DNA from 3 places in the Lactiplantibacillus kimchii genome. Region 3 is predicted to be linked to each of the others. Evidence: predicted binding sites of a transcription regulator. Region 3 holds the regulator's gene; each other region holds the start of a gene.

Region 1 (9,956 bases), 320 kb from region 3:
ATCGTGTTTATGGCTGATTTTATTGAACCACAACGCGATTTTCCAGGTGTTGATGAAGCACGGCAACTGACTAAAAAATCACTTGCAGCTGGGGTTCGTTATCAGATTCAACATACGTTGAACTATCTAGTCACTAAGGGTGCACCGGTGTACCCCGCCACGCTGGCAACATATAATGCGTGGGTCGGTGGTGTCGGGACGGTACCCAACAATTAAGTTATTATTTAAAGGGAGAATTACATGGAAAGCAAAGCATTATTACAATTAACAGTTAAAGCGGCCGATGATAAACGTGCCGAAGATATCGTTGCCTTAGATGTGGCCGAAGTTAGCTTGATGGCTGATTATTTTGTCGTCTTATCAGCAGATTCACGGCGACAAGTCCAAGCCATTGCGGATAACATTGTGAGTGAAATCCGGCAAGCCGGCTCTGACGTTAAGAGTGTTGAAGGTCGAACGGCTGGTGAATGGATTTTAGTTGACGCCGGTGATGTGATTGTACACGTCTTCCAAAAGGATGCGCGGCAACACTATAACTTAGAAAAGCTATGGTCCGATGCACCGTTAGTTGCGGTGGATCAATGGGTTAACGCATGATTTACCAAACGTTTGCCGAACTTTACGACGAACTTTTCGATCCAGCCATGTACCAGCAATGGCTGGATTTTGTGCGTCGTGAATTACCTCAGCAGGACGGTGAAATTCTGGAACTTGCTTGTGGCACCGGTCGGCTCGGTGTGTTATTGGCCCAGGCGGGTTACCACGTCACCGGTTTAGACTTGTCCGATAATATGTTGGCCTTAGCCCAGCAGCACATCGAAGCTGCGGCAGTGGCAATGCCATTATTGGAAGGCAATATGTTAGATCTATCCGAATTAGGCACGTTTTCAGCGGTCACTTGTTTTGCCGATTCATTTTGTTATTTACCAGATTTAGCCCAAGTTCAAACAGCTTTTACACAAGTGGCCGCGCATTTAACGGCAACGGGTAAATTCTTATTCGATGTTATTACGCCTCATCAAACCGATGACGTCTATCCAGGTTATATGTACAATTATCGCGATGAAGAACGGGCCTTTATGTGGACCAGTTATGCGGGTGAAGTTGCGCATAGTGCGGAGCATGACTTGAGTTTCTTTATTTGGAATGCTGAAAAAGACGCGTTTGATGAAGTGAGTGAGCTCCATCAAGAACGCACTTATGTCTTAGCGGACTATCAACGGGCGTTAGCAGCGGCGGGATTCAGTCAAGTTAAAGTGACTGCTGACTTTGGTCAAGCAGCCCCTAACGAGCAAACGACCCGCTGGTTCTTTGAATGCCAAAAGTAGGTGAAATGGATGCGAGCAGTTGGGGTCATAACTGAATACAATCCCCTGCATAATGGACATCAGTTCCATTTACAACAGGCCCGGGCGCAAACGCAGGCTGATTGTACTGTTGTTGTAATGAGTGGTAATTGGTTACAGCGTGGCGAACCAGCTATTTTAGATAAATGGACGCGCACACAATTAGCCTTAGCTGCTGGTGCTGACTTAGTGGTAGAGTTACCCGTCTTTTTTGCGACACAACCAGCACATTTATTTGCGCAGGGTGGGGTCGAACTATTAGCGGCGTTGCAGTGTGACAGCTTAGTATTTGGGACGGAACATCCAGCATTGGACTTTGATCAATTATCAACGGCGTTACCTCAGACTCAAGCTGCGTTTAAGCAGTACAACGCGACGTATGCAACACAGTTTAATACGGCGTTACAGCAGGCGACGGGGGTCACACTAAATCAGTCTAATGATTTATTAGGGTTCTGCTATGCAGTTGCGAATCAACGGTTAGGTCGGCCCTTGCAGCTGGTCCCGATTAAACGGCAAGTTGCCGGGCATAATGATATGTCGATTTCGCCCACTGGGCATTTTGCCAGTGGAACGGCGATTCGACAGGCGGCCTTTAAACAGGCTTGGCCGGCGATTGAACCAGTCGTCCCAGCCGTGACGTTGCAGGCACTGAAAACGCAACGACTACAACAATGGTCTGACTTTTGGCCGTACCTGCGCTACCAGCTTTTAACGGGGAGTGTGGCCCAGAGTCGAGCTTATGATCAAATGGCCGAGGGTCTGGAATATCGGATGCGTGAGATGGCTCAAACTGCGACTGATTTTCCAGCGTTTATCAGCTTGGTTAAGTCAAAACGGTATACTTATACCCGGTTACAACGCGTGGCAACGGCGGCGTTACTACAATTAACGCATGCTGAGGTTCAGGCTGCACAACAGCATAATTATGTGCGGGTACTTGGATTTACGCCGACTGGACAGCAGTATTTACATCAAATTAAAGCGCAGTTGTCGTTACCGTTATATACTAAAATCAACAAAAAATTACGATTACATGAGTTAGCTTTAGATTATCGGGCCGGGCGGGTCTATCAAATGATTAATGGTCAATCACAAGATCTGTATCGCCGACCATGGATACAATCAGCACGATAATATCGGTTGACTGGCTCGTAGGGAACTGTTATGGTAGTGACCAATGGCGGGCTTTTTAACCTGTCAAGGAAAAAACATTGACAAAGGATTTTTACACAGGTATAATTTATCACGTTGCATTAGGAGGTTTTTAAATGAAATGGTCGTTAGGGCAGCTTAAAAGTTACCGGGATGAACCACTTCAGTTTGATGAAGCACTGGATTTAAAAGACGCCCTGATGACGCGTTATCCTGAGATTGTTGACGCCGAGGCAGCCCAAGTTAAGGGTTACTTGTCATATGATCATGGTAATGTGCTAATTTCAGCGGCCGTGACAGTAACGTTAACGTTACCGTCAACCCGGTCGTTGACGCCGGTGTTGGTGCCACTGGCCTTTCAAATAACGGAATATTATGTGCCTCAAGGAGCCGATTTAGATCAGTTCGGTGAGGATGATACGGTAATTATTTTACCGGAAGATGATATTTTGAATTTTGATGTCGCTGTGGAGGATAATATTTTAATTCACATCCCCATGCAGATTCTTTCTGAAGCTGAACAGAATGGTGAACCTTTGCCAACTGGTAACGGTTGGGAAGTCTTCAGTGAAGACGACCTTGCCAAGCAAGCTACAGAACATAAAACTGTTGATCCGCGTTTAGCTAAGTTGAAAAACCTGTTCCCTGATCAGGAAACTAAGGATTAAGTTAGTTAGACCTATCAAAATCACATTTGTGAAATTATTTTAAGGAGGTGTTCGTTGATGGCTGTACCTAAGAGAAGAACATCTAAGATGCGTAAACGCAACCGTCGTGGTCATATTAAATTGGCTACCCCAAACTTGTCAGCTTGCCCAAATTGCGGCGAATTACGAGTTTCACATCACGTTTGCCCAAGTTGTGGATTCTACAACGGTAAAGAAATCGTTAAAGTAAACAACTAATTTGATTTAGTTGATGAAAAGGCGTATCGCGGCCATGGCGCATACTACTTTTCTTTACAAGACGGATTTAAAAACTCGCTGCGGCGAGTTTTTTTGTGGTTCACTATGAAAATTAATTTCTCTAAGAATGAAACTTAATGAAATTAATTTTATAAATCACGACAATATCCTTTTATTAAAAGCATTTTTTTGGTACGATTAGCACGTAGTAAAATTTGGGAGGTAAACAACTAATGAGTAATGAAAAACCACAGATTGGTGTCATTGGGATGGCCGTTATGGGCAAGAACTTGGCTTTGAATATTGAAAGCCGCGGCTATAAAGTTGCCATCTTTAACCGGACGGGTTCAAAGACGGAAAAAGTCGTTCAGGATCATGCGGACAAACAATTAGTTCCAAGCTATAACGTCGCTGACTTTGTTGCATCACTGGAAACGCCACGGCGGATTATCATGATGGTTAAGGCTGGCAAACCAACCGATGCCGTCATTGATGAATTATTGCCATTGCTCGATAAAGGCGATGTGTTAATTGATGGTGGGAATACCAACTTTAATGACACGATGGCACGAAATGCCCGCTTAGACAAGTCTGGGATTAACTTTATCGGTATGGGAGTTTCTGGCGGTGAATTAGGCGCCTTACAAGGCCCTTCATTGATGCCCGGTGGTCAAAAGGAAGCTTATGACTTAGTTGCCCCAATCTTAGAAAAGATTGCTGCTAAGGCCCCTCAAGATGGCGCACCTTGTGTCACTTATATCGGTGCTAACGGTGCCGGTCATTACGTTAAGATGGTCCATAATGGGATCGAATACGGTGATGAAGAATTAATTGATGAAAGTTACAACATGATGCGGAACGTCGCTGGCCTATCAGTTGATGAAATGTCTGACGTCTTCACCGAATGGAACAAGGGTGAATTAAGCAGTTACCTCGTTGAAATTACCGCAGATATTTTATCGCGTAAAGACGACTTGGGTGCTGACAAGACGAAGCCAATCGTTGATATGATTTTAGACCGTGGGAACAACAAAGGAACTGGTAAGTGGAGTTCCGAAGATGCATTGAACGTCCAAGTCCCACAATCAGTGATCACTGAAGCGGTTTATGCGCGTTACATTTCTATGATGAAGACTGAACGGGTTGCCGCTTCTAAGAAGCTTGCCGGTCCTAAGAATGACGTTAAGTTACCAGCTAAAGAAGAATTAGTTGAGAAAATTCGTCAAGCCTTATACTTCAGCAAAATCATGAGTTATGCGCAAGGTTTCGAACAATTACGCTTTGCTGCTGAACATTATGGTTGGGATTTGAAGTTTGGTGAATTAGCACAGATCTGGCGTGCTGGTTGTATCATCCGGGCACAATTCTTACAAAATATCACCAATGCTTTTGATAAGAAGCCTGACTTAAACAACTTGTTGATGGATGATTACTTTACAGATATTGCTGCGAAGTATCAACAATCAACGCGTGATGTTTTAAGCTTAGCGGTTCAAGCCGGTGTACCAATGCCAGCCTTTAGCGCTGCGTTGTCATACTATGACTCATATCGGGCTGAAGTATTGCCAGCTAACTTATTACAAGCGCAACGAGATTACTTTGGTGCCCATACCTACGAACGGACTGACCGCGAAGGGGCTTTCCATTACACTTGGTATGAAGAACAATAAAAATTAATGTTAATCTGAAAAGTTGCAGTCATTTGGCTGCAACTTTTTTGTGTCGAACGTTTGTTTGCGTTAAACTAGACTTATTAACTATGCGTAAATGAGGTGGGCGTGTGAAGCAAGCATCGTTGTTCAATCCAGACCGGTCAACCGATAGTCCATTAGCCTATCGTGTTCGACCGGCGACGTTAGCAGAATTTAAAGGCCAGGACCATTTGTTGGGGCCGGGTAAGTTGTTACGACAATTTATTACGCAAGACCAGTTACCATCCCTGATTTTTTGGGGACCACCGGGGGTCGGCAAGACGACCTTAGCAGAAATTATTGCACAACAAACGCAGGCCCACTTTATGACGTTTAGCGCGGTCACTAGTGGGATTAAAGAAATTCGCCAAATTATGGATGACGCAGAAGCTAATCGGGACTTTGGTGAAAAAACCATTGTGTTTATTGATGAAATTCATCGGTTTAATAAGGCGCAACAGGATGCTTTTTTGCCCTATGTGGAACGAGGAAGTATCACGTTAATTGGGGCGACTACCGAAAATCCGTCTTTCGAAATTAATGCGGCGTTATTATCACGATGCAAAGTCTTAGTCTTAAAAGAACTGACCGAAGCGGATTTAGAGCAGGTCTTAAAAGCGGCGTTAGCCCATCCGCAAGGGTTTCCAGGCTTGACGGTTCATTTGCAGGCGGATACGTTGGCCTTGATCGCTAACTTTGCTAACGGTGATGCGCGGATGGCGTTGAACACGCTTGAGATGGCGGTCCTAAATGGTGAACGAACGGCAGATCAGCAGGTCACCGTGACGGCCGCAAGTTTAAATCAATTAATCAATACGAAATCATTGCGTTATGACAAACATGGCGAAGAACATTTTAATCTGATTTCGGCCTTGCATAAGTCGATGCGCAATAGTGATGTGGATGCCGCGATTTATTGGTTGATGCGGATGCTAGGTGGCGGTGAATCGCCAATTTATATTGCGCGGCGGTTGATTCGGTTTGCGAGTGAGGATGTTGGATTAGCCGATCGGCAAGCCTTACCGTTAACAGTCGCGGTGTATCAAGCGTGCCAACTTATTGGGATGCCAGAATGCGATGTTAATTTAACCGAAGCGGTCACTTACTTGGCCTTGGCGCCGAAATCAAATGCCTTATATATGGCAAAAGCTGCGGCAAAAAAAGCCATCAAGACAACGGGTAATCTGCCCGTGCCATTACAAATTCGGAATGCACCGACGCAATTGATGCAAGACTTAGGTTATGGTGAGCATTATGAATATGCTCATGATAATCCAGATAAATTAACGGCAATGACGACGATGCCACCAGAATTAATGGGGCAGACGTTCTATACGCCGACGGACCAGGGCCAAGAAAAGAGTTGGCAACAACGCCTGGCAGCGATTAAACGTTGGCATGCCAACCATCCGGCACCATCGTCGCAAAATTAGCGTTGTTATCGATTGCATTTAACTAGATTCTTGATAGAATGAGATTTAGATGAGGGCTGGCCTAAATTTCGACAGTAGGAAATTTAGCAAATTCATGGTAAAATAACATGTTGTACCTGTTGCGTGCAGTTAGTTCTCATTTAACTCGGAACAGGTTGGTTGTTAGATAAGTTGAATATTAGGAGTGACTAAAAGTAAATGAGTCGAATATTAATTATTGAAGACGAAAAAAATCTGGCCCGCTTTGTCGAACTAGAATTAAAGCATGAAGGTTACGACATTCAAGTTGAATATAATGGTCGTAAAGGTTTGGACGCAGCGTTAGCCGAAGATTTTGATGCGATTCTCTTAGACTTAATGTTGCCTGAACTAAATGGGTTGGAAGTTTGTCGGCGGGTCCGTGAAGTTAAAAATACCCCAATTATTATGATGACGGCCCGTGACTCAGTCATCGATCGTGTTTCTGGATTAGATCATGGGGCAGATGACTACATTGTTAAGCCGTTTGCAATTGAAGAATTATTGGCACGTTTACGGGCCTTATTACGGCGGATTGATCTCGAAAGTGAACAACAGAGTACGAAACAAACCACAGTAACGTATAAAGATTTAACGATTGAAAAAGAGAACTTAGTCGTTAAACGTGGCGATGAAGTGATTAATTTAACGAAGCGGGAATACGAACTGCTATTGACCTTAATGGAAAATATCAACGTCGTCTTAGCGCGTGACGTCTTGTTAAACAAAGTTTGGGGTTATGAATCTGAAGTTGAAACTAACGTTGTCGATGTTTATATTCGTTACTTACGAAATAAAATTGATCGACCAGGCGAAAAGAGCTACATCCAAACTGTTCGTGGGACAGGATATGTGATTCGGTCGTAATGACTGACACGACAACTGCCAAGACAACGCAACCAAAACGTTGGTCGTTGAAATGGAAATGGGCGCTCGGGACCGCAATTGGGACCGCGCTCATTTTTATTTGTTTTTCATTATTGGTTTATAAGAGCTTCACGAACCTCTTATTACGCCAAGAACAACGTGACGTTGCGAGTGCCGTAAGCACTATTCAACAATCTTTGCGAACTGAATCCAAAGGCTTAACCATTAAATCAGTCGCCGAAAAACTACAACCAGAAGCCAATGTCGAGCCTAGTAGTAGTATGTCTGACCGACGACAGGGCGCTTTGAAGACGACGTTCTTTTCAGATTCAGAGCTCACGGCTTTATCGCGGACTAATCTAGCCGTGACCGTCTATGATCCAGACGGCACGACGTTATACATTTCACGACGTGATACGCATGAATTTAAGCGGAGTCCGCAACGTGATATTAAGCTTATCGGTCATGGAACAGCGGCTGAATTGGTTGGGCGGGCCCCCATCCGGACGGCTAATAAGGCCAAGGTGATTGGCTATGCGCAAGTCACGGATAGCTTAACGGATTATCACAGTACCACGCATAATTTAATGTGGATATTTGTTGTGATGACATTAATTGCCATTTTTGGCGCAACGTTATTAGGGTACTTTTTGGCCGCCTTTTTATTGCGACCAATGCGGCAGATTACCCGTACAATTAGTGCGGTTAATTTAGATCCACAGACAGATTCACGGGTCCCCGATTTAAAACGCAATGATGAATTGTCTGATTTGGGCCATTTGTTTAATGATATGTTAGATCAAATGCAGCGCTACATCACGCAACAACAACAATTTGTGGAAGATGTTTCCCATGAATTACGAACGCCGGTCGCAATTATTCAAGGTCATATGGAATTGTTGAATCGTTGGGGCAAGGATGATCCTAAGGTGTTGGCTGAGTCCTTGGCGGCTAGTTTATCGGAAACCAAGCGTATGCAAAGTCTGGTACAAGAGATGCTTGACCTGTCACGGGCTGAACAATTGGAAATCAACTTTAGTCATGAAACAACTGACGTCCAGAAGTTGGTTGCCCAGGCGTTTAATGACTTCAAGATGATTCATCCGGACTTTCTTTTTACGTTTGATGATGATGTTGAGCAACCCGTTTATGCCCAAATTTATCGGAATCATTTAGAACAAATTCTGATTATTTTGCTAGATAATGCGGTGAAATATTCAACTAAACGCCGCGAAATTCACTTATCCTTGTCGACGGATGTCCGGTATATTGAAGTTGCCGTTCAAGATTTTGGTGAAGGAATTTCAAAGGATAATCTCGATCGGGTCTTCAATCGGTTCTACCGGGTAGACAAAGCCCGTAGCCGTGATAAAGGTGGTAACGGTTTGGGCTTGTCCATTGCGCAACGGCTAGTGGAAGGCTATCATGGTCGGATTAGTGTTGAGTCAGTTGTGGGTCAAGGGTCGATTTTTAGATTCCATTTACCGATTTTAAAAGATCCTAAATTATTGGCCCAGGCCGCGGATGAGGCGACGACGGTTGAAAAGATTCCAAAGACCGCGCTACCAGCTGGTATTAAGCCAGCGACACCTGATCCAGATGAGCCACCGTTAGATGCACATGAACATGAAAAGTAAAGGTCACCAGCAGTCCGCTCAGTCACTTGAGCGGACTTTTGCTATTGCAAAGGTTTTCACAAACAATAATTACTGTTATAGTAAAAGAGCAGTAATTTTATTTTTGGGGAGGCAACTAGGGTGACTAATGAAACAGCTTATCGGCCAATGACGTTTAAAATCTTTTTGCAATTTATTCGATTGAATGCCAAGGCCGCCAGCGTCGTCCCATATTTTATGGGCGTTTTATTTTCAATTTACTATTTTCAAGCATTTAATTGGCTCAATTCACTGATTTATCTCATTGCCCAAGTGGCGATTGCCTTATTTGTAACGGGGTTCAATAATGTGCAGGATTATTATTTGGCAATCGACTTACATTATCGTGACACGTACAATATTATTGGCCGTGAGCACTTATCGCCACGCCGTTCGTTAAGACTAATGCTCAGTATGTTAGCGACAGCCATTATTTTAGGGCTCGTTTTAGTTTCACGGACCAATTTGCTTTTGCTATTTATGGGAGCGGCGGCGATTGGCGTCGCAATATTTTATACGTATGGGCCAGTGCCGTTTTCCCGCTTTCCGTTGGGAGAATTATTGTCAGGCACGGTTGAAGGATTCGGTGTGTTCTTTTTAGCGGTCTATGTTAACGTTGCTACGCCAGTGTTAATGGGCTTTACTTGGGCGTGGCCTCACTTTGCCATTGTCGGTAATTTACAACATATCTTAATCATGATATTAGTGGGCTTACCGAATATCTTTTTAGTGGCAAATATTATGTTAGCCGATAATATTTGTGATTTAGATCAAGATGTGCGAAATCAACGTTATACGGTGCCTTATTATATTGGGAAAGCGCGGGCTTTGAAAGTCTATGATTGGTTAGCGTTGCTCAGTTATTTACCGGTGCTTGTGAGTGTTG
Region 2 (9,956 bases), 1.1 Mb from region 3:
TACTGCGAATCAGGCGCCCCGCTGCTTGCAACACATTATTCATGCCGGGTAGCTGATAAGCGTAGGCAAAGCCGTTACCGTTGTTATGGTCATAGTAGTCGCGAATCAGATTCGTTTCGGCACTTATTCCGGGCAGGCCGACACTAACGATAGCGACCCCAATTAAGCGGTCGCCGCGTAAGTCAATGCCTTCAGAGAAGATGCCACCCAAAACGCAAAAGCCAACTAATGTTTCAGTCGCTTCGGCTTTAAATTGGGCTAAAAAAGTGATCCGAGCGGTCGCATCCATGCCCGTCGTTTGGGCGGTTGTCTGGATAGCTGGGTAGGCTAATTCAAAAGCGGCTTTTAGCTGATTGAGATAACCATAAGATGGGAAGAAAATCAGATAGTTGCCTGTTTTAGCGGTTACCAACGCATGCAGACTTGCGATAATGGCGGCCTCGCTATGCGCACGTTCATGGTAAGTGGTTTGGACGTACTGTGTGACCAGAATTGCTTGATGTTTAGGCGGAAATGGTGAGGGCAATTGATAGGCGAGGCTGTTAGCTTGCCCGCCCAACACGTCTTGATAGTAGGCCATTGGCGATAAAGTCGCTGAAAATAAGACGGCACCAGCACCTAAGCTTAGCGATTGGTCTAAAAAATCACTCGGATCGAGGCAAAGTTCCTTAACCGTGATATGATGCCCGTCACGGACAAGGCGTGTCTGATAGCTACCATCATATAAATCGCCGATTTTAACAAAAGTGAGACTTGCAAAAAAATAATCACGAACGGCGTTTAAGCGCTCGGATGGCGGTTGCTGTTGGAGCCAATCACTGACAAATTCATTGAAAGTTCGCAACGTCTTTAATAATTTTTCAGGTGGTTCTATCGCAATTTGTGAGGTGATGTCATCCGCTAAGAGCACTTTGTTGAGGCGAGTAAAGGACCGTTGCACTTTTTTCAAGGCCTGTTGTAAGTCGTCGCTAGCTTGGGATTTGTCTGGTAAGGCTAACTTTAATAAAGCCGCGATGGGTTGGTCACTGATGGTCGCTGAATACATATCACGGGCCCGACTAACCAGATTATGGACTTCATCGACTAAGAAAAAGGTGGTTTCATCGGACTCACTGAAGAAGCGTTGTAAATAAACTAAGGGATCAAATAGATAGTTGTAGTCACAGATAATGACATCACAAAATAGGGCCGCGTCCAGTGAAAATTCAAACGGGTCCAACGTGTGTTTCCGAGCATAAGTCTCAATGACAGGACGGGTTAGCTGGTCTTCATGCGTCAATAGATCCTTTAAGGCCGGTTTTAGGCGGTCATAGTAGCCCAGCATGAATGGATTCTCTTCTGGCGGCACGTCTCGTTCTTCTGGAAACTGAATCTGATCTTTAGCCGTTAAGGTGATGCTTTTTAACGTTAAGCCATCGTGGCTCATTAAGGTCACTGCATCTTCAGCAACGTGGCGGGTGCTTTGCTTGGCTGTTAGATAAAATAAGCGTTCGATGGTATCTTCACCTAAGGCTTTAATCGCTGGAAATAAGGTAGAAATAGTTTTACCGGTTCCCGTGGGGGCCTCGACGAAAAGGCGCTTTTGTAAGCGAATGGCCTTGTAAACGGCGACAGCTAATTCACGTTGGCCCGTCCGATAGGCTGGAAACGGAAAGGGCAGTGATTTGATGGAAGCATTGCGCCGGTCACGTAAATTAGCTCGCAAGGTGAGCCAATAGTCGTATTCGGTAATCAATTTTTTAAAGAAAGTTGCCAGTTCAGCGCGGGTCAAAATCCGTTGAGTTTTAGTGATTTTTTCATTAATAACTTGAAAGTAAGTGAGTTGTAACGTGACCTGGTCGATTGCTGGATGGTCTTGTAAGAAGAGGTAGCCGTAAACTTGAACTTGGCCCCAATATAAATCCCGAGTGTTATCAGTTAAGTCGTCGTAGGCTTGGTCGGAAGTTTTGATTTCTTCAATTAGAGTACCAGCATCCGTGGTCTGAATGCCATCGGCGCGACCTGAAATTAAGTAGTCGGTGCCCGCCATTGTCACATTTTTTTTAAGATAAACCTCGCTTTGATAATCCACCGATCGACTACTTTGCAGTTGCCGATGAATCTTTGCACCAGCGAGGGCGGTGTTTTGACTATTTTTAATTTCGTTCAAGTCGCCTTTACGCAGGACGAACTCAACGAGTTGACGAATCCCAATTTTAGTCGCCATACGCAACGCCTTTCTGATTTTGATTGGCTTTAATTATAAAACAGACGTTCGCTTTCGGCAAGAGTGCATCAAAAGGCGGTCAGCCACCGAGCATAGCCTAGCCAGACCGCTGATGCGTCCTAGGCATCGGCGGTCTGGCGTAGCTAAGCCCAGGTAGCTGCCTTTTGCAGCCCGTTTCGGCTATCAAAATAACACGCAACGAATTAGCGAGCTTTCAAAAGGACATGTGCAAGTTGAGAAATTGCGATGATCACAACGATACCAATTATTTTTAGTACGGTCGCATGTGGTCCCAAAAATAACCATAAGATAATGAAAATAAGCTCAAATGCAAAAATAATATTTTTCGTGTTAATCCCATCCAATCGATAAATTTTGATTTCTAAGTATTCTACGCGGGTGACAATGATTTCCAGCCAGCTTTGCAAAACCATCACAAATAGACCTCAGTCTAGCGACAAAGGTCTGACTAATTTTACGGCATACGCTTATTGATACCAACGACTGTGCCGCCGTTTCATGACTTGACCAAGATTGAAGCCGTAACTCACAATACCAGCCATGACAACGGTGGCAATGATGGCGCCTAGCCAAGTGTAAGGTGTGCTGAAGTAAGCGGCATAGCCGGCACATAAGCTAATCAAGCCAATTGTGCTTGTTAACAGCCAGAAAGGTGTGGGCTTAAAGAAGATGAGCCCTACTAGGAATAAGATTGCGGCTGTGACGGTGGCTTCAACACTTAGGCGGGTACCAAACTGGGTCAGGAGGGCGATGACTAATAAGCCAGCGCCCACGACTAATAGGACGGTTGCAAATAAGTTACTGATGGTCCAATGAAAAGGTTGCTTTGCCATCTCAATCCCCTCGCTTTCATTAAGGCTATTATACCGTAGCCGTTGCGGGGGCAAAAATAATATGCGTCAACAGATGAACAAAATGGTGCCATTTTCAACGTGCTATTGAAAGCGTATCCATAATTGGTTACACTAACAGTATGCACACTTGATGATGGATGGAGGAAATCGCATAATGGCAAAAGTATTAGCAATTAATGCTGGTAGTTCAACTTTGAAATGGAAGTTGTTTAATTTACCAGCTGAAACGGTCATCGCTTCTGGGATGGTGGACCGGTTAGGCTTACCTAATTCAGTTTTTGAGATTAAAAAGGCGGACGGGGTGAAGTATTCAGAGACGAAACCCAAGATTGATGTTCATGAAGCCGCCGCCATGGTTTTGACACGGCTAAAGAGTGACGGCATTCTGGCACATTTGAGTGAAATTACTGGGGTCGGTCATCGAATCGTCGCCGGTGGGGAAGAATTCAAAGATTCAGTAATTATTACCCCAACGACGTTAAAACAAATTAAGGCATTATCTGAATATGCGCCGTTACACAATCCAACGCAAGCTTATTATATTGAAGTTTTTCAGCAATTATTACCAAAGACGGTCCAAGTGGCGGTCTTTGACACCTCACTATATGCGACGATGCCGGCGGTAAATTATCTCTACAGTATTCCCTATGACTATTATCAAAAATTTGGTGCGCGTAAATATGGCGCCCACGGGACTAGCCATCGCTATGTTGCCCATCGTACGGCGGAACTTTTAGACAAACCGTTAGCGGACTTGAAGTTAATCACCTTGCATTTAGGTTCCGGCGCTTCGATTACGGCTTTTGATCATGGTAAGGCGGTTGATACGTCAATGGGCTTTACGCCATTGGCAGGAATTACCATGAGCACCCGCTCTGGTGATATTGATGCGTCGTTGATTCCCTACTTAATGCGGCATTTAGGCATTACGGACGTGCAGGATTTTATTGATATTTTGAATAATAAATCCGGTTTGTTAGGGATTTCTGGCTTGTCACCGGATATGCGGGACTTGGATGAGACCAAGCATGACCGGCCACGTTCAGAACTCGCCTTGGAAATTTTTGCCAACCGCGTGGTTAAATATGTCGGCAGTTATATCGCTGAGATGAACGGTATTGATGCGTTAGTCTTTACGGCGGGGGTCGGTGAAAATTCATTTGCGATGCGGTCACGTATCTTGAAACAACTGGGTTACTTTGGGATTACGGTGGATGAAGAAAAGAATCAAATCCATGGTAAAGAACAAGTCATCAGTCAGGCCGGTGCGCCAGTTACCGTGATGGTCGTACCAACGAATGAAGAATTAATGATTGTCCGGGATGTCGCGCGGTTGACGCATCGGGCGCCCATGCCGCAGTAAGATGTGTTAAACTAAAATCAGTGTTTTTGAGTGCCTCACAAGGTTGTGGGGCACTTTTGCTGTGCGATGACGTAAAATAGGGGGCAAGTAGGGATGTTAGCAACGGATATTTTGATTCAAGGTGCTAGTACAACTAATTTACAACATATTAATGTCCAGTTGCCTAAACATCAGATTACGGTCGTGACTGGGGTGGCCGGCGCTGGTCAATCATCATTGATATTAGCGACGTTAGCGGCAGAATCGCAGCGGTTATTAAAAGGGAGTGCGACACCGCTAGGACAACCGCAATTACCGCCTGCGGTCGTGCCAGTCGTAGACAAAATTGAGCAGTTACCAGTCACTATTGTGATTGATCAAAAACCGTTAGCATTGAAGCACCGCTCAACGGTTGGAACTGTGACTGAAATCTATGCAGGCTTACAGTTGTTATTTGCGCAGCTAGCGCAACCAGCAATTGGACCGGCCGGGGCTTATTCTTTCAAGCAAGCGACTGGCTGGTGCCCACAATGTTTGGGGACCGGTGTTGAGCCACAACTTGAGGTGCGCCGGCTCATTAACTGGACGAAATCACTGAACGCGGGTGCTATTCAACTGCCAGCATTTCAGCCTGGTGGCGACCTGTTTAATCGTTATACGGCTGCTGGTAATTTTGACAACGATCAAATTTTAGCCACCTATACTGCGGCCGAGTGGCAACGCTTATTGTATGATGAGGGCAGTCAACCAGACCAACCAACGGCTGAATGGCCGGCCACCGCGCTATATGTGGGCGTGATACCAATGATTAAGCAGGCTTTAGCCACGGGTCAGTCCGTGAAAGGATTGACGACTTTAATGCCAGTGCAAGCCTGTTCAGTTTGTGGTGGCACCCGGGTCAATGCCCATGTCCGGCAAGCGGAAGTGAACGGTCGGTCATTGGCCGATTGTGTGGATTTATCGGTGACAGAATTATTGGCCTTTATTAATACAATCTATGATGACCATGTTGTCTCAGTTTTACATAACCTGCAACAAAGCTTGGCTAATTTGCTAACAATTGGCTTGGGATATTTGACCATGAATCGAGCGACACGTACCTTAGCTGGTGGTGAAATTCAGCGGCTTAAGCTGACTCAATATTTAAACAGTCCGTTAACGGATGTCTTGTACATCTTAACGACGCCTAGTGCTGGCCTGCATGCCGAAGATTTAATTGGCATTAATCGGGTGTTTGGACAGCTACGTGATCAGGGGAATACCGTGGTCATAATTGACCAAAATCCAGCTATCATACGGCATGCAGATCATGTGATTGAATTAGGCCCGGGGGCTGGGCACGCTGGCGGTCAAGTGACCTTTACCGGAACCTATGCAGAATTGCTTAAAAGTTCAACTGTTACGGGGCAAAGCTTACGGGCAGCACGGTCGGTTAAAGCTGAGGAGCGGCCATTTAACGCTTTTTATGCTTTAACGAATGTCAGCCGATTTAACGTGCATCATGCGACGGTGCGCGTGCCAAAAGCGGCTTTAACGGTTGTGACTGGCGTTGCGGGTGCGGGCAAACGGACTCTCATACAACAGTTATTTCCAGCAGCATATCCTGGAGCCAAGGTATTTGATCAAAGTCTGATGCCGGGGCGCCAGCGGTCGAACGTGCTGACTTATCTGGGTATTTTTGACACCTTACGGCAACTCTTTGCCCAGTCCTCGGGAGAACCAAGCACGTTGTTTAGCTTTAATGGTGCGGGGGCTTGTCCGGCCTGTCATGGAACGGGTATGATGACCTTAGATTCCGCTTATCAGGGCACCCGCGACCAACCGTGTGCAACGTGCCATGGTCGCCGCTACAATGCGACGGCTTTAGCGGTCAAATGGCATGGTTATAATATTGATGATGTCTTGCAACTGACAGCTGCCGAAGCAATTACGTTAGTGAAACCCCGTTTGAAAGTTAAGTTACAGGCCTTGCTTGATGTGAAGCTGGGCTACATTAAGCTAGGCCAGGGATTAGCGACTTTTTCGGGTAGTGAATTACAGCGCTTGAAGTTGGCCAAAAGTCTCGTGACTCAAGATACCCATCCAATCTTTATTTTAGATGAACCCAGTACTGGGTTGCATGCGGCCGATGTCGCCGATTTGTTGGTGCTCTTACAGCGACTAGTCGCCCAACATAAAACGGTGATTGTTATCGAACATAATTTAGCGGTCATCAGCCAAGCCCAATGGGTCATTGATATGGGCTTACACGCTGGTCGGTATGGCGGACATGTACTGTTTGAAGGCCCAGTTAAAGCGTTATTGACTGTACCGAAGTCATTTACCGCCCAACATTTACGCCACTATTTAAAGTTAGATTAATAATAAGTCCACTTATATCAGCGATTAGCGTTGATATAAGTGGACTTTCTAGTTTAAACGAGTAATTGTTCTTCGATAGTGACGTGCCGAATTTGCCAATAAACGACTGCGGCAACGACGATGAAAAAGCCACCAGTTAGGATTAATGAGATGATGGTCGTCTGCACAGAAAAGGTTAAAGCACGTTGCGTATGGGTGTGGGTCATGAATTGAACGACTAAGCTAACATCACTGAGCGCATGCAATAGCATCGGCAGAATCAAATTCTTTGTCTTAAGATAGACGCCACAAAGTAATAAGCCACAAACAGCTGCGTATAGCGCTTGTGGCATGACATAACTAAGCGCCAGCTGATGACTGTTAACTAAAACATGGCTCATACCAAAGAGTAAGCTGTCAATAATGATGGCAGTCATCGGCCGATGAGGTAAAGCTCGCCCCAGTAAGGGTAATAAGACGCCACGATAAACGTATTCTTCGGTGATGCCAATGAGTAAGATATAACCGAGATAAAGGAAAATGATGGGCTTAAAATCTAATTGAAATAAGTGCACATAATTTCGACTAACTGGTAAGAGGAGAAAAATCAAGGCTGGCAACAGCTGTAAGGCTTGTTGCCATGGCTGTTGTGAATTCCAAAGCTTGATGGGACTATGACTGACGTAGTGATTGAATCCTAGGACAACCGCTAAGACAATCAGATCTTGCCCAATCCCGAAGTAAGCTGTGGGTAATATTCGGCTGACTAACCAGCCCCCAACAATAAATAAAAGTGGCACTAAAACAATTAATGATAAACTTTGCGTCCATGGACGCTGCTGACTGCTGTACATCAATAAAGCCCCCCGTTAATAACGGATGATATCGCTATCATATTTTAGTCTAGCACTGCTAGTTGGGTTTGAATAGGTGTTGGTGCGAGGTTGCATTCAATAGTTAACTGACGCATAATTTAAAACGAGGACTAGGAAACCGCTTTCTTTTACGGTTAAAAAATTGGTGCTTGTCAGCGGGAACTGACAAGCCTGTCGGGGGTAGGTTAAGATGCAACGATATCGAACAATGATTAAAGGTTCAGCGACTGAACTGACTTGGTTGAATAAGATGGCACAAAAGGGGTGGCTACTGGCTGGAATCAAGGGTAACTGGTATCAATTTACCGCAACCACGGCGCATTATCGGTTATTTAGTGAGTATGTCAGTACCGAAGTAGTGCCAACCTTAACGAGCGAGGCGGCTATCTTTGAAATTTTGGCGACGGTTCCTTTAAAAGCAACGCCAAAAATGCAGGTGATTTATACGGGGAGCACCCAACCAGACATACAGCATGCGCGCGTCGACCAACAAGATGCGCAAATCCAGTTAAAGATTGTTTTAGGGATGCGCGCTCATCAGCTTAATTTAATGAATATTGCGGTTTATGCCGGTTTATTGATGGTCATCGCGTTGATTTTCAGCTTGGGCGTGCAACAATCCGACACAGTAATTTGGCCCGTCATCTTTATTTGGTTAGCTTTGATTGGATTTCGTGTGTTGCGGGCCAAAAAATTACAGCGGGTGGCGAATCAATTACGCGTGCGGACGCAAAATTATGATGGGGCGTGGAAACCAACGATGCACATCTTTTTGAAAAAAATGCCGGCTGATTTGGATGTGGAAAAAGTAGCGAGTTTAGGTGACTGGATGTTAGTCGGTAACGATAAGCAAGGGACCTACTGGTATGACTTGCATACTTTGGCTAGTGAGGCTGAGATTCGAACGGCCTTAAAGCCTGTTTTACCGGCTGGCGTCACTGTGTATGTGATGAGCTGGTTAGGTCTAGCCCCAATTGGGTTTATTTAGGTCCCCTTGATAACTGATATCAAATGAGACAATAAAAGCAAATAATCGCTACAAGAATTCGTAAAATTCTTGTAGCGATTGTTTATTGCTAAGCCATTACTTTGACCATCTTTTGATGTTCAGTCTGGTTGAAGATAAAGGGCTGTCCGACAGCGCGAAAGCCGAAGTGATCGTAAAAACCAGTGACTTGAATCTGAGCTTCAATTTGAATGGGCAGTTGTGGAAAACGGTCGGCTGCCACGGTTAAAAGTTGTGTCATGAGGGCCCCACCGAGATGTTGACCACGTCGTCGTTGATCAACGACGACACGGCCAAATGAACAGTGGTCATCCTCCTTGAATAAGCGTGCATACGCAACGATTTTGTTTGCTTCAGTCTTAAAAATATGTATGGCCTTTAAATCGATCGCATCGACCTCTTGATAAATACGGTGTTGTTCAACTACGAAAGTTTTGACGCGTAATTCGTAAATAGCGTATAATTCAGCTGTTGTTAAATCTTTAAATTGTTTAATTGACCACATTGATTTAACCTCCTTTGACTTGCAAATTAGTTTACCACCAAATTATTGCATATGCAATAATGTTAGGAGCGGAAAATGATACCAACTTTAAGATTAATGGGAACAATTTCACGGAGTGTGATGAATGAGGGCAATCAACGTTTTGCCAAGTATGGGTTGAATCATAATCAATTCATCTATCTGATTCGGATTTGCGAACAGCCCGGGCTGTTTTTTGGTCAGTTGGCGGATCAAATGAAGATGGACCGAACGACGAATTATCGTGCCGTTCAAAATTTGATTAAGAAGGGCTACGTCACCAAGACGGCACATCCTGAAAATAAGAAAGTCCGTTGTTTGTATCCTACTGTAGCTGGCAAAGCGCTTTATCCGGAGCTACATGCCTATGAACAGTGGTGCGCCACCGTTGTTAGTGAACAACTGACGGCCGGTCAACAACAGCTGTTATTTGAAAGTCTCGCCATCGCCGCCACCAATACCACCGCTAAAATTGAGCAGTAGTGCCAGCTAATAAACTAACCAGTGGCTTTAGCTGATTTTTGGGGACTACCAGTGTACGATAAAGGCAACTGCCAGTGAAGCTGGAATCTGTCCAAAAGCAAGCGTAACCGCAGTTAGAAAAGAGGGTCACTAATATGGCAACAATTTTAGTACTTGGTGGGGGCTATGCAGGGATGCGGGCGCTTAAATTTTTACAAAAAAAGGCGCCATTAGATGATGATTTGATCTTAGTTGATCAGACACCAACGCATACTGAAAAAACCAATCTGCATGAAGTCGCCGCGGGCACCATTGCACCAGAACGTA
Region 3 (9,956 bases):
AAGTCTGAACGCGCGTCGGCACGCCGATTGATTCTAGGTTATCTTGTAACGCCAAAGCGTTCATGATGGTTGCTAGCATACCGATATAATCAGCTTGCGCACGTTCCATGCCCATTTGAGCACCGGCTTCACCACGCCACATATTCCCACCGCCAACAACGATGGCAATCTGAACACCCATATCATAAACATCCTTCAGTTCTTCAGCAACAGTCTTAATTACCGGTGGGTTAATTCCAAACCCTTTTTCACCGGCTAAAGCTTCACCACTCAACTTTAGGATTACTCGCTTATATTTAACTTCCGACATCGTTTTGTCCTCCTCGAGATTATCTGTAACTATTCTACCATAATATTAATAACCATTATAGCAAAGCCGTAATTAGCCGTTGATTTTGCTAAAAAGGGATCGCCACAAAACAATGTTTTGTCGCAATCCCCATTAGTAAAGTCGAAAATCGACAGTTAGTCTTTGATTTGGCTCATAACTTCATCAACGAAGCTACCAGTTTGTTTTTCGATGCCTTCGCCGACTTCAAAGCGAACAAAGGTATTAACCTTGCCACCCTTTGATTCAACGTAGTGGGCAACTGTTTGGTCAGAATCCTTAACGAATTCTTGATCGTCTAAGCTGATTTCTGAAAGCCATTTATTCAAGCGACCTTCAACCATCTTTTCGATGATTTTTTCAGGTTTGCCTTCATTTTGAGCTTCTTTAACCAAGACTTCTTTTTCATGTGCCAAGGTTTCGCTAGGAACTTCAGCCCGAGAAACGTATTCTGGGTTAATAGCAGCAACATGCATTGCAACATCCTTAGCAGTTTCAGCATCGGCACCGTCTAAGACGACCAGAACCCCAATTTGGCCACCATTATGCAGGTAAGCGCCAAAGTTTTGGTCGGCACTCTTTTCGATCACTTTGAAACGACGTAAGCTGATCTTTTCACCAGTAACTTGACTCGTTTCGATGATTGCATCATTGATCGTGCCCTTAGTGGTCTTTAAGGTCAAAGCATCTTCAACAGATGCTGGTGCTTCTAAAGCAATTTGGTCAGCAACGATATCAACTAAGTCTTTGAATTGGTCGCTTGAGGCAACAAAGTCAGTTTCTGAGTTAACTTCCACGATGGCAGCGTGGTCATCATGAATTGCGACAACAGCCATGCCTTCAGCGGCAACGCGGCCACTCTTCTTTTCAGCTTTAGCAACGCCTTTTTCACGTAAAACATCAACGGCCTTTTGCATGTCGCCTTCAGTTTCAACTAATGCCTTTTTAGCATCCATCATACCAACACCCGTTTTGTCACGGAGTTCTTTAACTTGTGCTGCTGAAATCTTTGCCATAGTTTACTCTCCTTTGAGTACGTTTGATTTTTTTATAAAAGGCTGCCCACAAAATCAGGCCGATGAGGTCCGCGATTTTTTAGACAGCCTAATTATTTCAATTATTTATTGTCAGACTTGGTGTTGTCACCTTCAACAGCTTCAACGATGTCTTCTAAAGAGTCAACTGACTTTTTAGCATCCTTGTCGCCCTTGAAAGAGGCTTCAGTAACGTCTTCGTCTTCACCTTGACGACCTTCAATAATGGCATCAGCCACTTTAGAAGTAATCAAACGAACGGCACGAATAGCATCGTCATTTGAAGGGATGATAACATCAATATCGTCAGGATCAGTATTAGTATCAACCATCGCTACGATTGGAATGTTCAATTTTTGAGCTTCCTTAACCGCAATTTGTTCCTTACGAGGGTCAACAATAAAGATAGCATCTGGAATCCGAGGCATATCTTCGATACCGCCCAAGAACTTCTCAAGCTTTGCCCGTTGTTTCATTAATAATGAAACTTCCTTCTTAGGCAAACGATCAAAAGTACCGTCTTCTTCCATCTTCTTCAAAGATTTAAGACGCTTGATCCGAGTTTGGATGGTGTTCCAGTTAGTCAAAGTCCCACCTAACCAACGATGGTTAACGTAGTATTGACCAGCACGGGTAGCTTCTTCTTCGATTGAATCTTGGGCTTGCTTCTTAGTCCCAACAAACAAAATAACGCCATCGTCAGCAGCGGTATCTTTAACAAAGTTGTAAGCTGAATCAATCATCTTAACCGTCTTTTGTAAGTCAATGATGTAGATTCCGTTACGTTCCGTAAAGATGTATGGTTTCATCTTTGGGTTCCAACGACGAGTTTGGTGACCGAAATGGACACCGGCTTCAAGCAATTGTTTCATAGAAATAACAGCCATAATATAATGTGCCTCCAAAAAATTAGTTTTGATCCTCCTCATAGCTCAACTGACCACGGGACTCAAAGAGCACTACCGGGTCATCACTACGAGTGTGAATTGGTTTTAACACCGAAAACTAGTATACCGAAAATTTGCGATGCTTGCAATAACTTTAATCAGTATTTGTTAATTTAAATTTATATGTTAGAATACTATTTCGCATAGGAGGCTCAATTATAACATGATCAAAGCCATTGTTTTTGACATAGATGATACACTCTATGATCAAAAATCGCCATTTGGTATGGCTCTCACCAAGACACTTGAAACACCGGTGACGCCCACTGACCTGGCACAAATTTTTAACCGTTTTCGCGACTTTACTGATCGGACCTTTAATCAAGTCACGACTCATGATTTGACCCTTGAAGCTTGGCAAACAGCCCGTTTACGGCATGCGCTGGCTACCTTCACAACGGCAAAAATCAAAACTGACTGGGCTATCCAATTTGAAATAGCTTATCAACAAGCACTCAAGGAAATTCAATTTTTCCCGGAATTAGCACCAGCGCTTGAAAAACTAAGCCACTGTTTTCAAATTGGTATTATCGCTAATGGTCCGGCCAACACCCAACGGGCGAAGTTACACCAATTACAAATTGAACGTTATGTTCATCCGGATAATATTTTTATTTCGGAAGAGCTCGGCATTGCTAAACCAGACCCTTCAATTTTTACAACTTGGGCCCACCAAGCCGGGATTAAAGCTAACCAAGCGGCCTACGTCGGTGACAATATCGCTTTAGATATGACTAGCGCTAAACACGCTGGTTGGCAGACGTTCTGGTTCAATCATCGCCTAAATTTACAGATCCAACCTAATGTTATTCCTGACCAAATCATTCAAAGTCCGGCTGAACTCGCTGAGTTATTATTAGCGCTAGCACAAGCTGCGACAGTTTAAACACCCTACTCAGAGCCTTGGCGAATTTGCCAGGTTCTTTTTTTCGACCTATTCTATTAGACCAATTTCATGCTATGTACAAAAAAACGTCCGAATCAAAAGATTCGAACGTTTTCATCTTCAAACGAGCTTAGTCAAACTTAACTTGCGTATCAGCTTTACCAGTTTCGATGAATTGTTTGTTGTTGTCCATTGAGATGTGCACCATGTTATGAACAGCAGTTTCAGTATAGAAAGCTGTATGTGGTGTAATCAAAACGTTGTCGCGGTTGAACAAGTTCATGAAGACCTTGTCATCAATCGTTTGACCTTCAAGGTCTTTGTTAAAGATCTTAGTTTCGTATTCATAAGTGTCAAGGGCAGCACCGGCAACTTTGCCACTGTCTAAAGCCTTGATCAAATCTTCTGAATCGATAAGAGTCCCACGAGCAAAGTTTAAGATGTAAGTCCCATCTTTCATCTTACCGAAGGCATCAGCATTTAACATGTGATAGTTATCCTTCAAAGCTGGAACATGTAACGTAATAACATCAGCTTGGGCGTATAATTCGTCTAAGGTGTCAACGTACATTCCTTCTTTGTCAAGTTCAGCATTACGATAAACATCGTAACCGATAACCTTGGCACCGAAGCCTTTAAAGATGTCAATTGCGGCGCGGCCAATCCGGCCAGTACCGATAACCCCAACAGTCAAGGTGTTTAATTCCTTGCTGATGTTTGGTGCCCAACGGAAGTCTTGGTTAGCTAACTTCTTGTTGAACTTAGGGGTTTGACGTAGTAATTGCATCAATTGGGTAACTGATAATTCAGCAATGGCACTTGGTGAATATGCAGGTACGTTAGAGATGTTCAAGCCACGTTCCTTAACAGTTGGGACGTCGACATTGTCAACCCCAACGTTACGAAGTGAGATGTTCTTAACACCTTCGTCAGCTAACTTAGTTAAAACAGCAGCGGTGTAATCCTTTTGTTGGTATACATCGGCGCCATCAAAGCCCTTAGCCAATTCGGCAGTCTTTTCGTCAAGTAAGTCTGGGACTAACTTAACTTCAACATCGGGATGTTCTTCCATCCAAGTCTTAAAGAATGGACGTTCGTCATCACGTACAGCATATGCAATAATTTTCATTACAAAAATTCCTCCTATATATTGATACATTAAATATTATAACAGTAAATGTCAGAAATAGAATGACTATTTATGAAAACTTTGTTAAATTTCCACACCATGTGCTGCTAAATACCGTAGTTTAGCCATTCTAGGTTGATGTTTAAACGCATATTCGGCCTTTAAAGCTGACGACTTATCTGCAAAACACTCGTGATAGATCATTTTTAAGGGGCGGCGTGTTTTAGGCCGAGTGTATTTAGCCCCTTTGCCGGCGTTATGCGTTGCTAACCGGCGCTCCAAATCATCAGTAAAACCCCCGTACAACGTTTGATCTGCACACAACAACACATAAAAATAGTACGCTTTAGTCGCCATAAAGTAACTGTCGCACCTCTTTTCCATATGTGCCATCTGCTTGATAAACAACGACTGGTGGTAGAATTCGGACCCCATTTGAACGCCCATCCTTAATCATCTCAACTAACACCATGTTAGCTTCACGATCAGCCTTGGGATGAACAAAGCGAATCCGTTTCGGCGCTAATCGGTGCTGCGCCATTGCTTGGAATAACTCATCCAACCGATCCGGTCGATGCACAAAATACGCTTTGCCAGTCATTTTAAGTAAGTCACTAGTTACCGTTAAAATTTGAGCCAAATTAGCTGAAATTTCATGGCGGGCAATTGCTAAATGTGGATTAGGGTTCTTTTGACTTTGAGGCTGATCTTTAAAATAAGGCGGATTGCATAACACCACATCAACCGAATCTTTGGCAATTTTTGTCGTCACTGTCAATAAATCCTGATTCAACACTGTCATGCGCTCAGTAAGTTGGTTTAGTTCAATACTCCGTTGCGCCATATCCGCAAGCCGCGGTTGTAATTCAACTTCAATAATTGCGCTATTGGTTTGTTGACTCGCAAATAACCCCACGGCACCATTGCCAGCGCACAGGTCAACTGTCAGCGTTTTAGCACTACGCGGAACCTGTGCAAAAGCTCCCAGCAAAACCGCGTCTAATGAAAAAGAAAACACTTGTGAACTTTGAATAATCTGAATATCTTTACTATATAATTGATCAATGCGCTCATCGGCGCGTAATGGGACCGTCGTCATCCAAATAGCCTACTTTCAAAAAAATATCAGTGTCAGCATACCATAATTTGCTTGCAGAAATTAAGATTATTCGTCATACTATGACCAATAACCAATCGAAAGGAAGTTTGCGATGTTTTATTCATTTATGCGGGGACTGGTACGGGGGTTAGTTGCTATCATTAATGGCAATACCCACTATCAAGGTCGCGAAAACTTACCGCAAGGCGCCTATATTCTAGTGGGCCCTCACCGCTCATGGTTTGACCCGTTGTTATACGCACTAGCGGGTAGCCCCATGCAATTTAGCTTCATGGCTAAAGAAGAACTTTTCAAAAATCCGATTTTACGTACCATTTTAACTAAGGCCAATGCTTTCCCGGTCAATCGCCAACATCCAGGCCCTTCAGCGATTAAAACGCCAGTCAAATTTCTCCGTAGCGGTCAACTATCGCTAATCATGTTTCCATCCGGAACTCGGCATTCCCAGGAACTAAAAGGTGGCGCAACCGTCATTGCTAAAATGGCTGGCGTCCCCCTTGTTCCCACAGTCTACCAAGGACCATTAACTTTTGGCCGTTTGTTTAGTCGCCGTCGCATCACGGTCCGTTTTGGTAAGCCTATCTATGTTGATCGTAAGTTAAAGCTCGATGAAGCTGGTCAAAAGAGCATCGAAACGCAAATGCTTACTGCTTTTGATGACCTCGATAAAAAAATTGATCCGAATTTTCATTACGTTGATCCAGCCGAAAAAAAACACGCCAACTAAGGCGTGTTTTTTATTAGCACTTATTTGCTGTCATTTTTAGCCGAAGCCTTCATTGAGTTAAGCATTTGATGCAATTTCTTTTCGGATGGGCGTTGACCCATTTGCATCATCATGCTGCGCAACATTTCTTCACTAATTGGTGGATTTTGTTTTAAGTAGTTTTGCATATAGTGTCGCGCACCAAAGAAACCACCAGTAATCCCAACTAACACACCAACAAGCACGATTAAGATCCAAATACCAGTAGACACAGTCATTCCCCTCCTTTATTACCGTATTCATTAAACTAGTCTACACAAATTACTTATAAAAGAAAAGGAAAATTTGTCAATTGACAAATCTTCCTTGAAACGCTTAATCATCGCGTAAGCCACGGTCACGTTGAACCTGACGAACCTTTTCAGGTGTCACTTCTTGACCATCTTTATCATAAACTTGTAACATTTCAACTTGTTGCCGGAATCCGGCCCGAAATTCTTTTAAATATTTTTCACGTAATTCTTGGCGTTCAGCCGCTTCCAGCTCAGTTAACCCTTCTGCCTTGGCCTTGTGTGCCAATTCATTAATCCGGGCAAGTAGCTCTTTTGAAATCAATCCACTCACTCCTTTCAAAAGCAAGAATAGAATACACGATTTTTGACCTTAAATCAATTCTCAGGGTTTGTCAACCGAACATTTGTTTGAAAGCCGTAAAAAGCTATGCTACAATTGAAATAATAATTATGAAATAAAAAAATGAGGTGCCAAGATGAGTAAAACATCAGAAAGCAAACAAATGGCCGTTCTACGTTTTATTTATGAACGCGTCAATGAAAAAGGTTATCCGCCAACCGTCCGTGAAATCGGCGAAGCCGTCTCACTATCTTCAACATCAACGGTCCATGGTCATATTTCTAGATTGGAAAAAAAGGGCTTAATCGAAAAAGACCCTACCAAGCCACGGGCTATCGAAGTGACAGCGGCTGGTTTTGAAGCTTTAGGCGTCGAAACGACTCCCCATCAAATTCCAATGCTCGGCACGGTAGCCGCTGGGCAACCGATTTTGGCGGTACAAGAAGCTACTGACTATTTCCCAATTCCAAAAGATTTGGAAACTTTCGGTGGCGATTTATTCATGCTCACCATTCGTGGTGAAAGTATGATTAACATCGGCATCTTAAACGGCGACCAAGTTATCGTGCGCCGGCAAACAGCTGCCGACAATGGGGATATTATCATTGCAATGACTGACGAAAATGAAGCTACTTGCAAACGATTCTTTAAAGAAGCTGATCATTATCGGCTACAACCAGAAAATGATGCGATGGCACCAATTATTCTAACCAACGTTGCTGTCTTAGGCAAAGTGGTTGGGTTATATCGCGATATGCTCTATCAATAGTGGTTCATCGACCGGTGACGTTGGTTACCGGTCTTTTTTATTGGTTAAATATTTACTGCCTTCACGCATTGCTAGTGGTGATAATACATGTGACGCAATAAATTGCGTCACCCAAGCTGGATTAGTTTTGCTATAATCTCGTAATGCCCGACCAATCGCTTTTTGAATAAAAAATTCATCATCAGTTCGATTGGTTAGAATCGCCGTCGTCAAATAGGCCTGATCAGTCATTTGCCGGCGGCCCAACTGTAAGATAATGCCAACCCGCCGAAGCCAAAAATCTGATGCTTGTATATATGCTGGCCCCAATTCTGACAATGCTGCTGTTGCTCAATGTAAGTCGCCAACAGTTTACGCCAGCTATCAACGCTATCCCACCAGGCATTATGTGTCACCTGTTGCCGACACCACTCATACTGACTTGGTGTTAAGCGACGTACATTTGCTAAGGCCAAATCAATCGCAACATAGTGATACTCTCGAAATGGTTGCCCATAATAAAACACTAGCCAATCCTGTAGCTCAGTTGACGTCAACGTTTGACTAGTTTTAAGATATGGCTGCGTTAATTGCCGTCGTTCACCCGCTCGCACACCTAAAAATTTGAATTGATGTCGCATATAGGCGACCATCGCTGCTTGATTAGCCGGTTGCACCGGTAAAAATAAATCTGGCATGCTATCTCCCCCTCAAGTTGCTTACTAACTTATTTAATATTAATGCTGCTTTTTTTCTCAGCTGATCTATTCTTAATGAGTTGAACGCTGGTTGAATGGTATAATGGTTACACTAATTTTATACAGGGAGTTGTTGACATGTTATTTCTAGCCATTATTGGCTTACTAGTTTTCACAATGGCCATCTTTTCAATCTTTGCCGCTCGTCAAACTGGCGGTGGGTGGAAAACCTTTGCAATCATTGCCGTAATTAGTGCTCTCACAATTGGTTATGCTGTTTATAAGCTACCATTTTGGTCCCATAATCAAGCTACCGCCGCACGATCAAATTCGTCAGCTCGTCAGAGTTCAGCAAAACTTAGTTCGTCACATACCGTTTTTAATGAAGACACCACTAAAAAAGCGGCGGCTACGATTAAACTAAAAGAAAACAACATCCTCAAACAATTAAAATCAAATTATCATACGATTGGTACTGTCACTTTAGATCGAACAACAAAAACCTTTACTGTCAACCCGACAAATAAGGACTATGTTCAGTCATTAAAAACAATTCAAAAATATCCGGATAAAAACCAAAAAGCTCGGACAACGATTACGACAAATTTTCAAACACTCTCGAGTTCAATTCAAAAAAACTTAGCAGTAGGTTATACCATTCGTCTCATGCAACCGGAACAACCTGATAATACCCTATTGAGTGTTAAAGACGGTAAAATCATTATTAATCAATTACAAAAATAAGTAAAAACATCATTGTAGCCAGTTATTGCTAACTACAATGATGTTTTTTTACCCCCGTTGATCACGATATTGTCGCTGTTCTTGCTTCTGACCGGTTAAGACAAAGCGATGTGGATCAGTCGCATAATCAATAGTCTGATCCGCAGCTTGCCATTGCAATTGATGTGTAAACAGGTCCTCATAAGTGGCAATATCAATTCGTTGTCGCCGAGCTAATCGCTGAGGGAGTCCCAGGTCCACGCCGTGTTGATAATTAGCTTGTAACCGCCCAGTATAGAATTCACCCTCAGCACCTGAACCATAACTAAAGAGCCCAATTAAGTCATCCGCTTGCAAATTGGCATCTGATACTAACAAAGACAATAAACTTAGATATAGTGATCCGGTATACAGATTACCCACCTGTCGATTTAAAGCTCGCGCAGCTTCAAAATGGGTTAATAAGGCGGCTTGTTGCGTCGTATCCGCCAAAGGCAACACTGACCGCAACGCCTTGAGACCCATTTTTGTATATGGCAAATGAAATGTTAATGCCTTAAAATCAGCCAAAGTTCGTTGCTGTTCTGTTAGATGCGTTTTAAAGACATCTTGAAAATAATCAATGTAAATATTTGAGGAATATTTACCATCAACTAATGCCTCGGTATGATACAGTGGCCGCCAAAAGTCCATGACATCTTGGCTCAAGACAACCGCGTCATCATTCAAGGCCAACACTTGCGGATTAGCACTGATCAACATTGTAACCGCGCCGCCACCTTGTGTCGGCTCGCCAGCTGTATGTAAGCCATAGCGGGCCACATCCGTGCCGATTACTAATGCTTTCTTATCTGGATGCACCTGCACATGATCTCGTGCAAATTGAACACCAGCAGTGGCGGCATAACATGCTTCCTTTAATTCAATCGTGCGCACCCGCCTTTTAAGTCCCAACAACTGTGCCACATAAATTGCCGCCGCTTTAGAATTGTCTACTCCCGATT

The links. The regulator LexA, encoded in region 3, represses DNA repair genes until DNA is damaged. The targets are predictions, from matches to a motif close to CNAACANNTGTTNG.
Region 1: the regulator LexA is predicted to act here: its motif matches at 5,130-5,143, upstream of C5Z26_RS01545 (replication-associated recombination protein A).
Region 2: the regulator LexA is predicted to act here: its motif matches at 2,244-2,257, upstream of C5Z26_RS09300 (ATP-dependent DNA helicase).

The regions. Positions count from the first base shown of each region.
Region 1 is NZ_CP027194.1:286,590-296,545, forward strand. Features, by position in the region: gene yqeK (bis(5'-nucleosyl)-tetraphosphatase (symmetrical) YqeK) at 1-216, shown strand, start outside; gene rsfS (ribosome silencing factor) at 241-597, shown strand; gene C5Z26_RS01520 (class I SAM-dependent DNA methyltransferase) at 594-1,328, shown strand; gene C5Z26_RS01525 (nucleotidyltransferase) at 1,338-2,483, shown strand; gene C5Z26_RS01530 (YceD family protein) at 2,618-3,169, shown strand; gene rpmF (50S ribosomal protein L32) at 3,227-3,406, shown strand; gene gndA (NADP-dependent phosphogluconate dehydrogenase) at 3,640-5,076, shown strand; gene C5Z26_RS01545 (replication-associated recombination protein A) at 5,187-6,530, shown strand; gene C5Z26_RS01550 (response regulator transcription factor) at 6,729-7,415, shown strand; gene C5Z26_RS01555 (HAMP domain-containing sensor histidine kinase) at 7,415-9,052, shown strand; gene C5Z26_RS01560 (UbiA family prenyltransferase) at 9,200-9,956, shown strand, end outside.
Region 2 is NZ_CP027194.1:1,918,133-1,928,088, forward strand. Features, by position in the region: gene C5Z26_RS09300 (ATP-dependent DNA helicase) at 1-2,206, opposite strand, end outside; gene C5Z26_RS09305 (hypothetical protein) at 2,410-2,643, opposite strand; gene C5Z26_RS09310 (hypothetical protein) at 2,695-3,060, opposite strand; gene C5Z26_RS09315 (acetate/propionate family kinase) at 3,236-4,444, shown strand; gene C5Z26_RS09320 (excinuclease ABC subunit UvrA) at 4,538-6,784, shown strand; gene C5Z26_RS09325 (CPBP family intramembrane glutamic endopeptidase) at 6,838-7,617, opposite strand; gene C5Z26_RS09330 (hypothetical protein) at 7,829-8,626, shown strand; gene C5Z26_RS09335 (GNAT family N-acetyltransferase) at 8,715-9,149, opposite strand; gene C5Z26_RS09340 (MarR family winged helix-turn-helix transcriptional regulator) at 9,225-9,650, shown strand; gene C5Z26_RS09345 (NAD(P)/FAD-dependent oxidoreductase) at 9,785-9,956, shown strand, end outside.
Region 3 is NZ_CP027194.1:607,301-617,256, forward strand. Features, by position in the region: gene pyrH (UMP kinase) at 1-310, opposite strand, end outside; gene tsf (translation elongation factor Ts) at 466-1,344, opposite strand; gene rpsB (30S ribosomal protein S2) at 1,446-2,249, opposite strand; gene C5Z26_RS03045 (HAD family hydrolase) at 2,473-3,195, shown strand; gene C5Z26_RS03050 (D-2-hydroxyacid dehydrogenase) at 3,326-4,324, opposite strand; gene C5Z26_RS03055 (GIY-YIG nuclease family protein) at 4,409-4,681, opposite strand; gene C5Z26_RS03060 (tRNA1(Val) (adenine(37)-N6)-methyltransferase) at 4,671-5,423, opposite strand; gene C5Z26_RS03065 (lysophospholipid acyltransferase family protein) at 5,536-6,171, shown strand; gene C5Z26_RS03070 (YneF family protein) at 6,192-6,428, opposite strand; gene C5Z26_RS03075 (DUF896 domain-containing protein) at 6,526-6,765, opposite strand; gene lexA (transcriptional repressor LexA) at 6,920-7,552, shown strand; gene C5Z26_RS12705 (DNA alkylation repair protein) at 7,577-7,870, opposite strand; gene C5Z26_RS12710 (DNA alkylation repair protein) at 7,780-8,229, opposite strand; gene C5Z26_RS03095 (hypothetical protein) at 8,368-8,973, shown strand; gene C5Z26_RS03100 (hydroxymethylglutaryl-CoA synthase) at 9,022-9,956, opposite strand, start outside.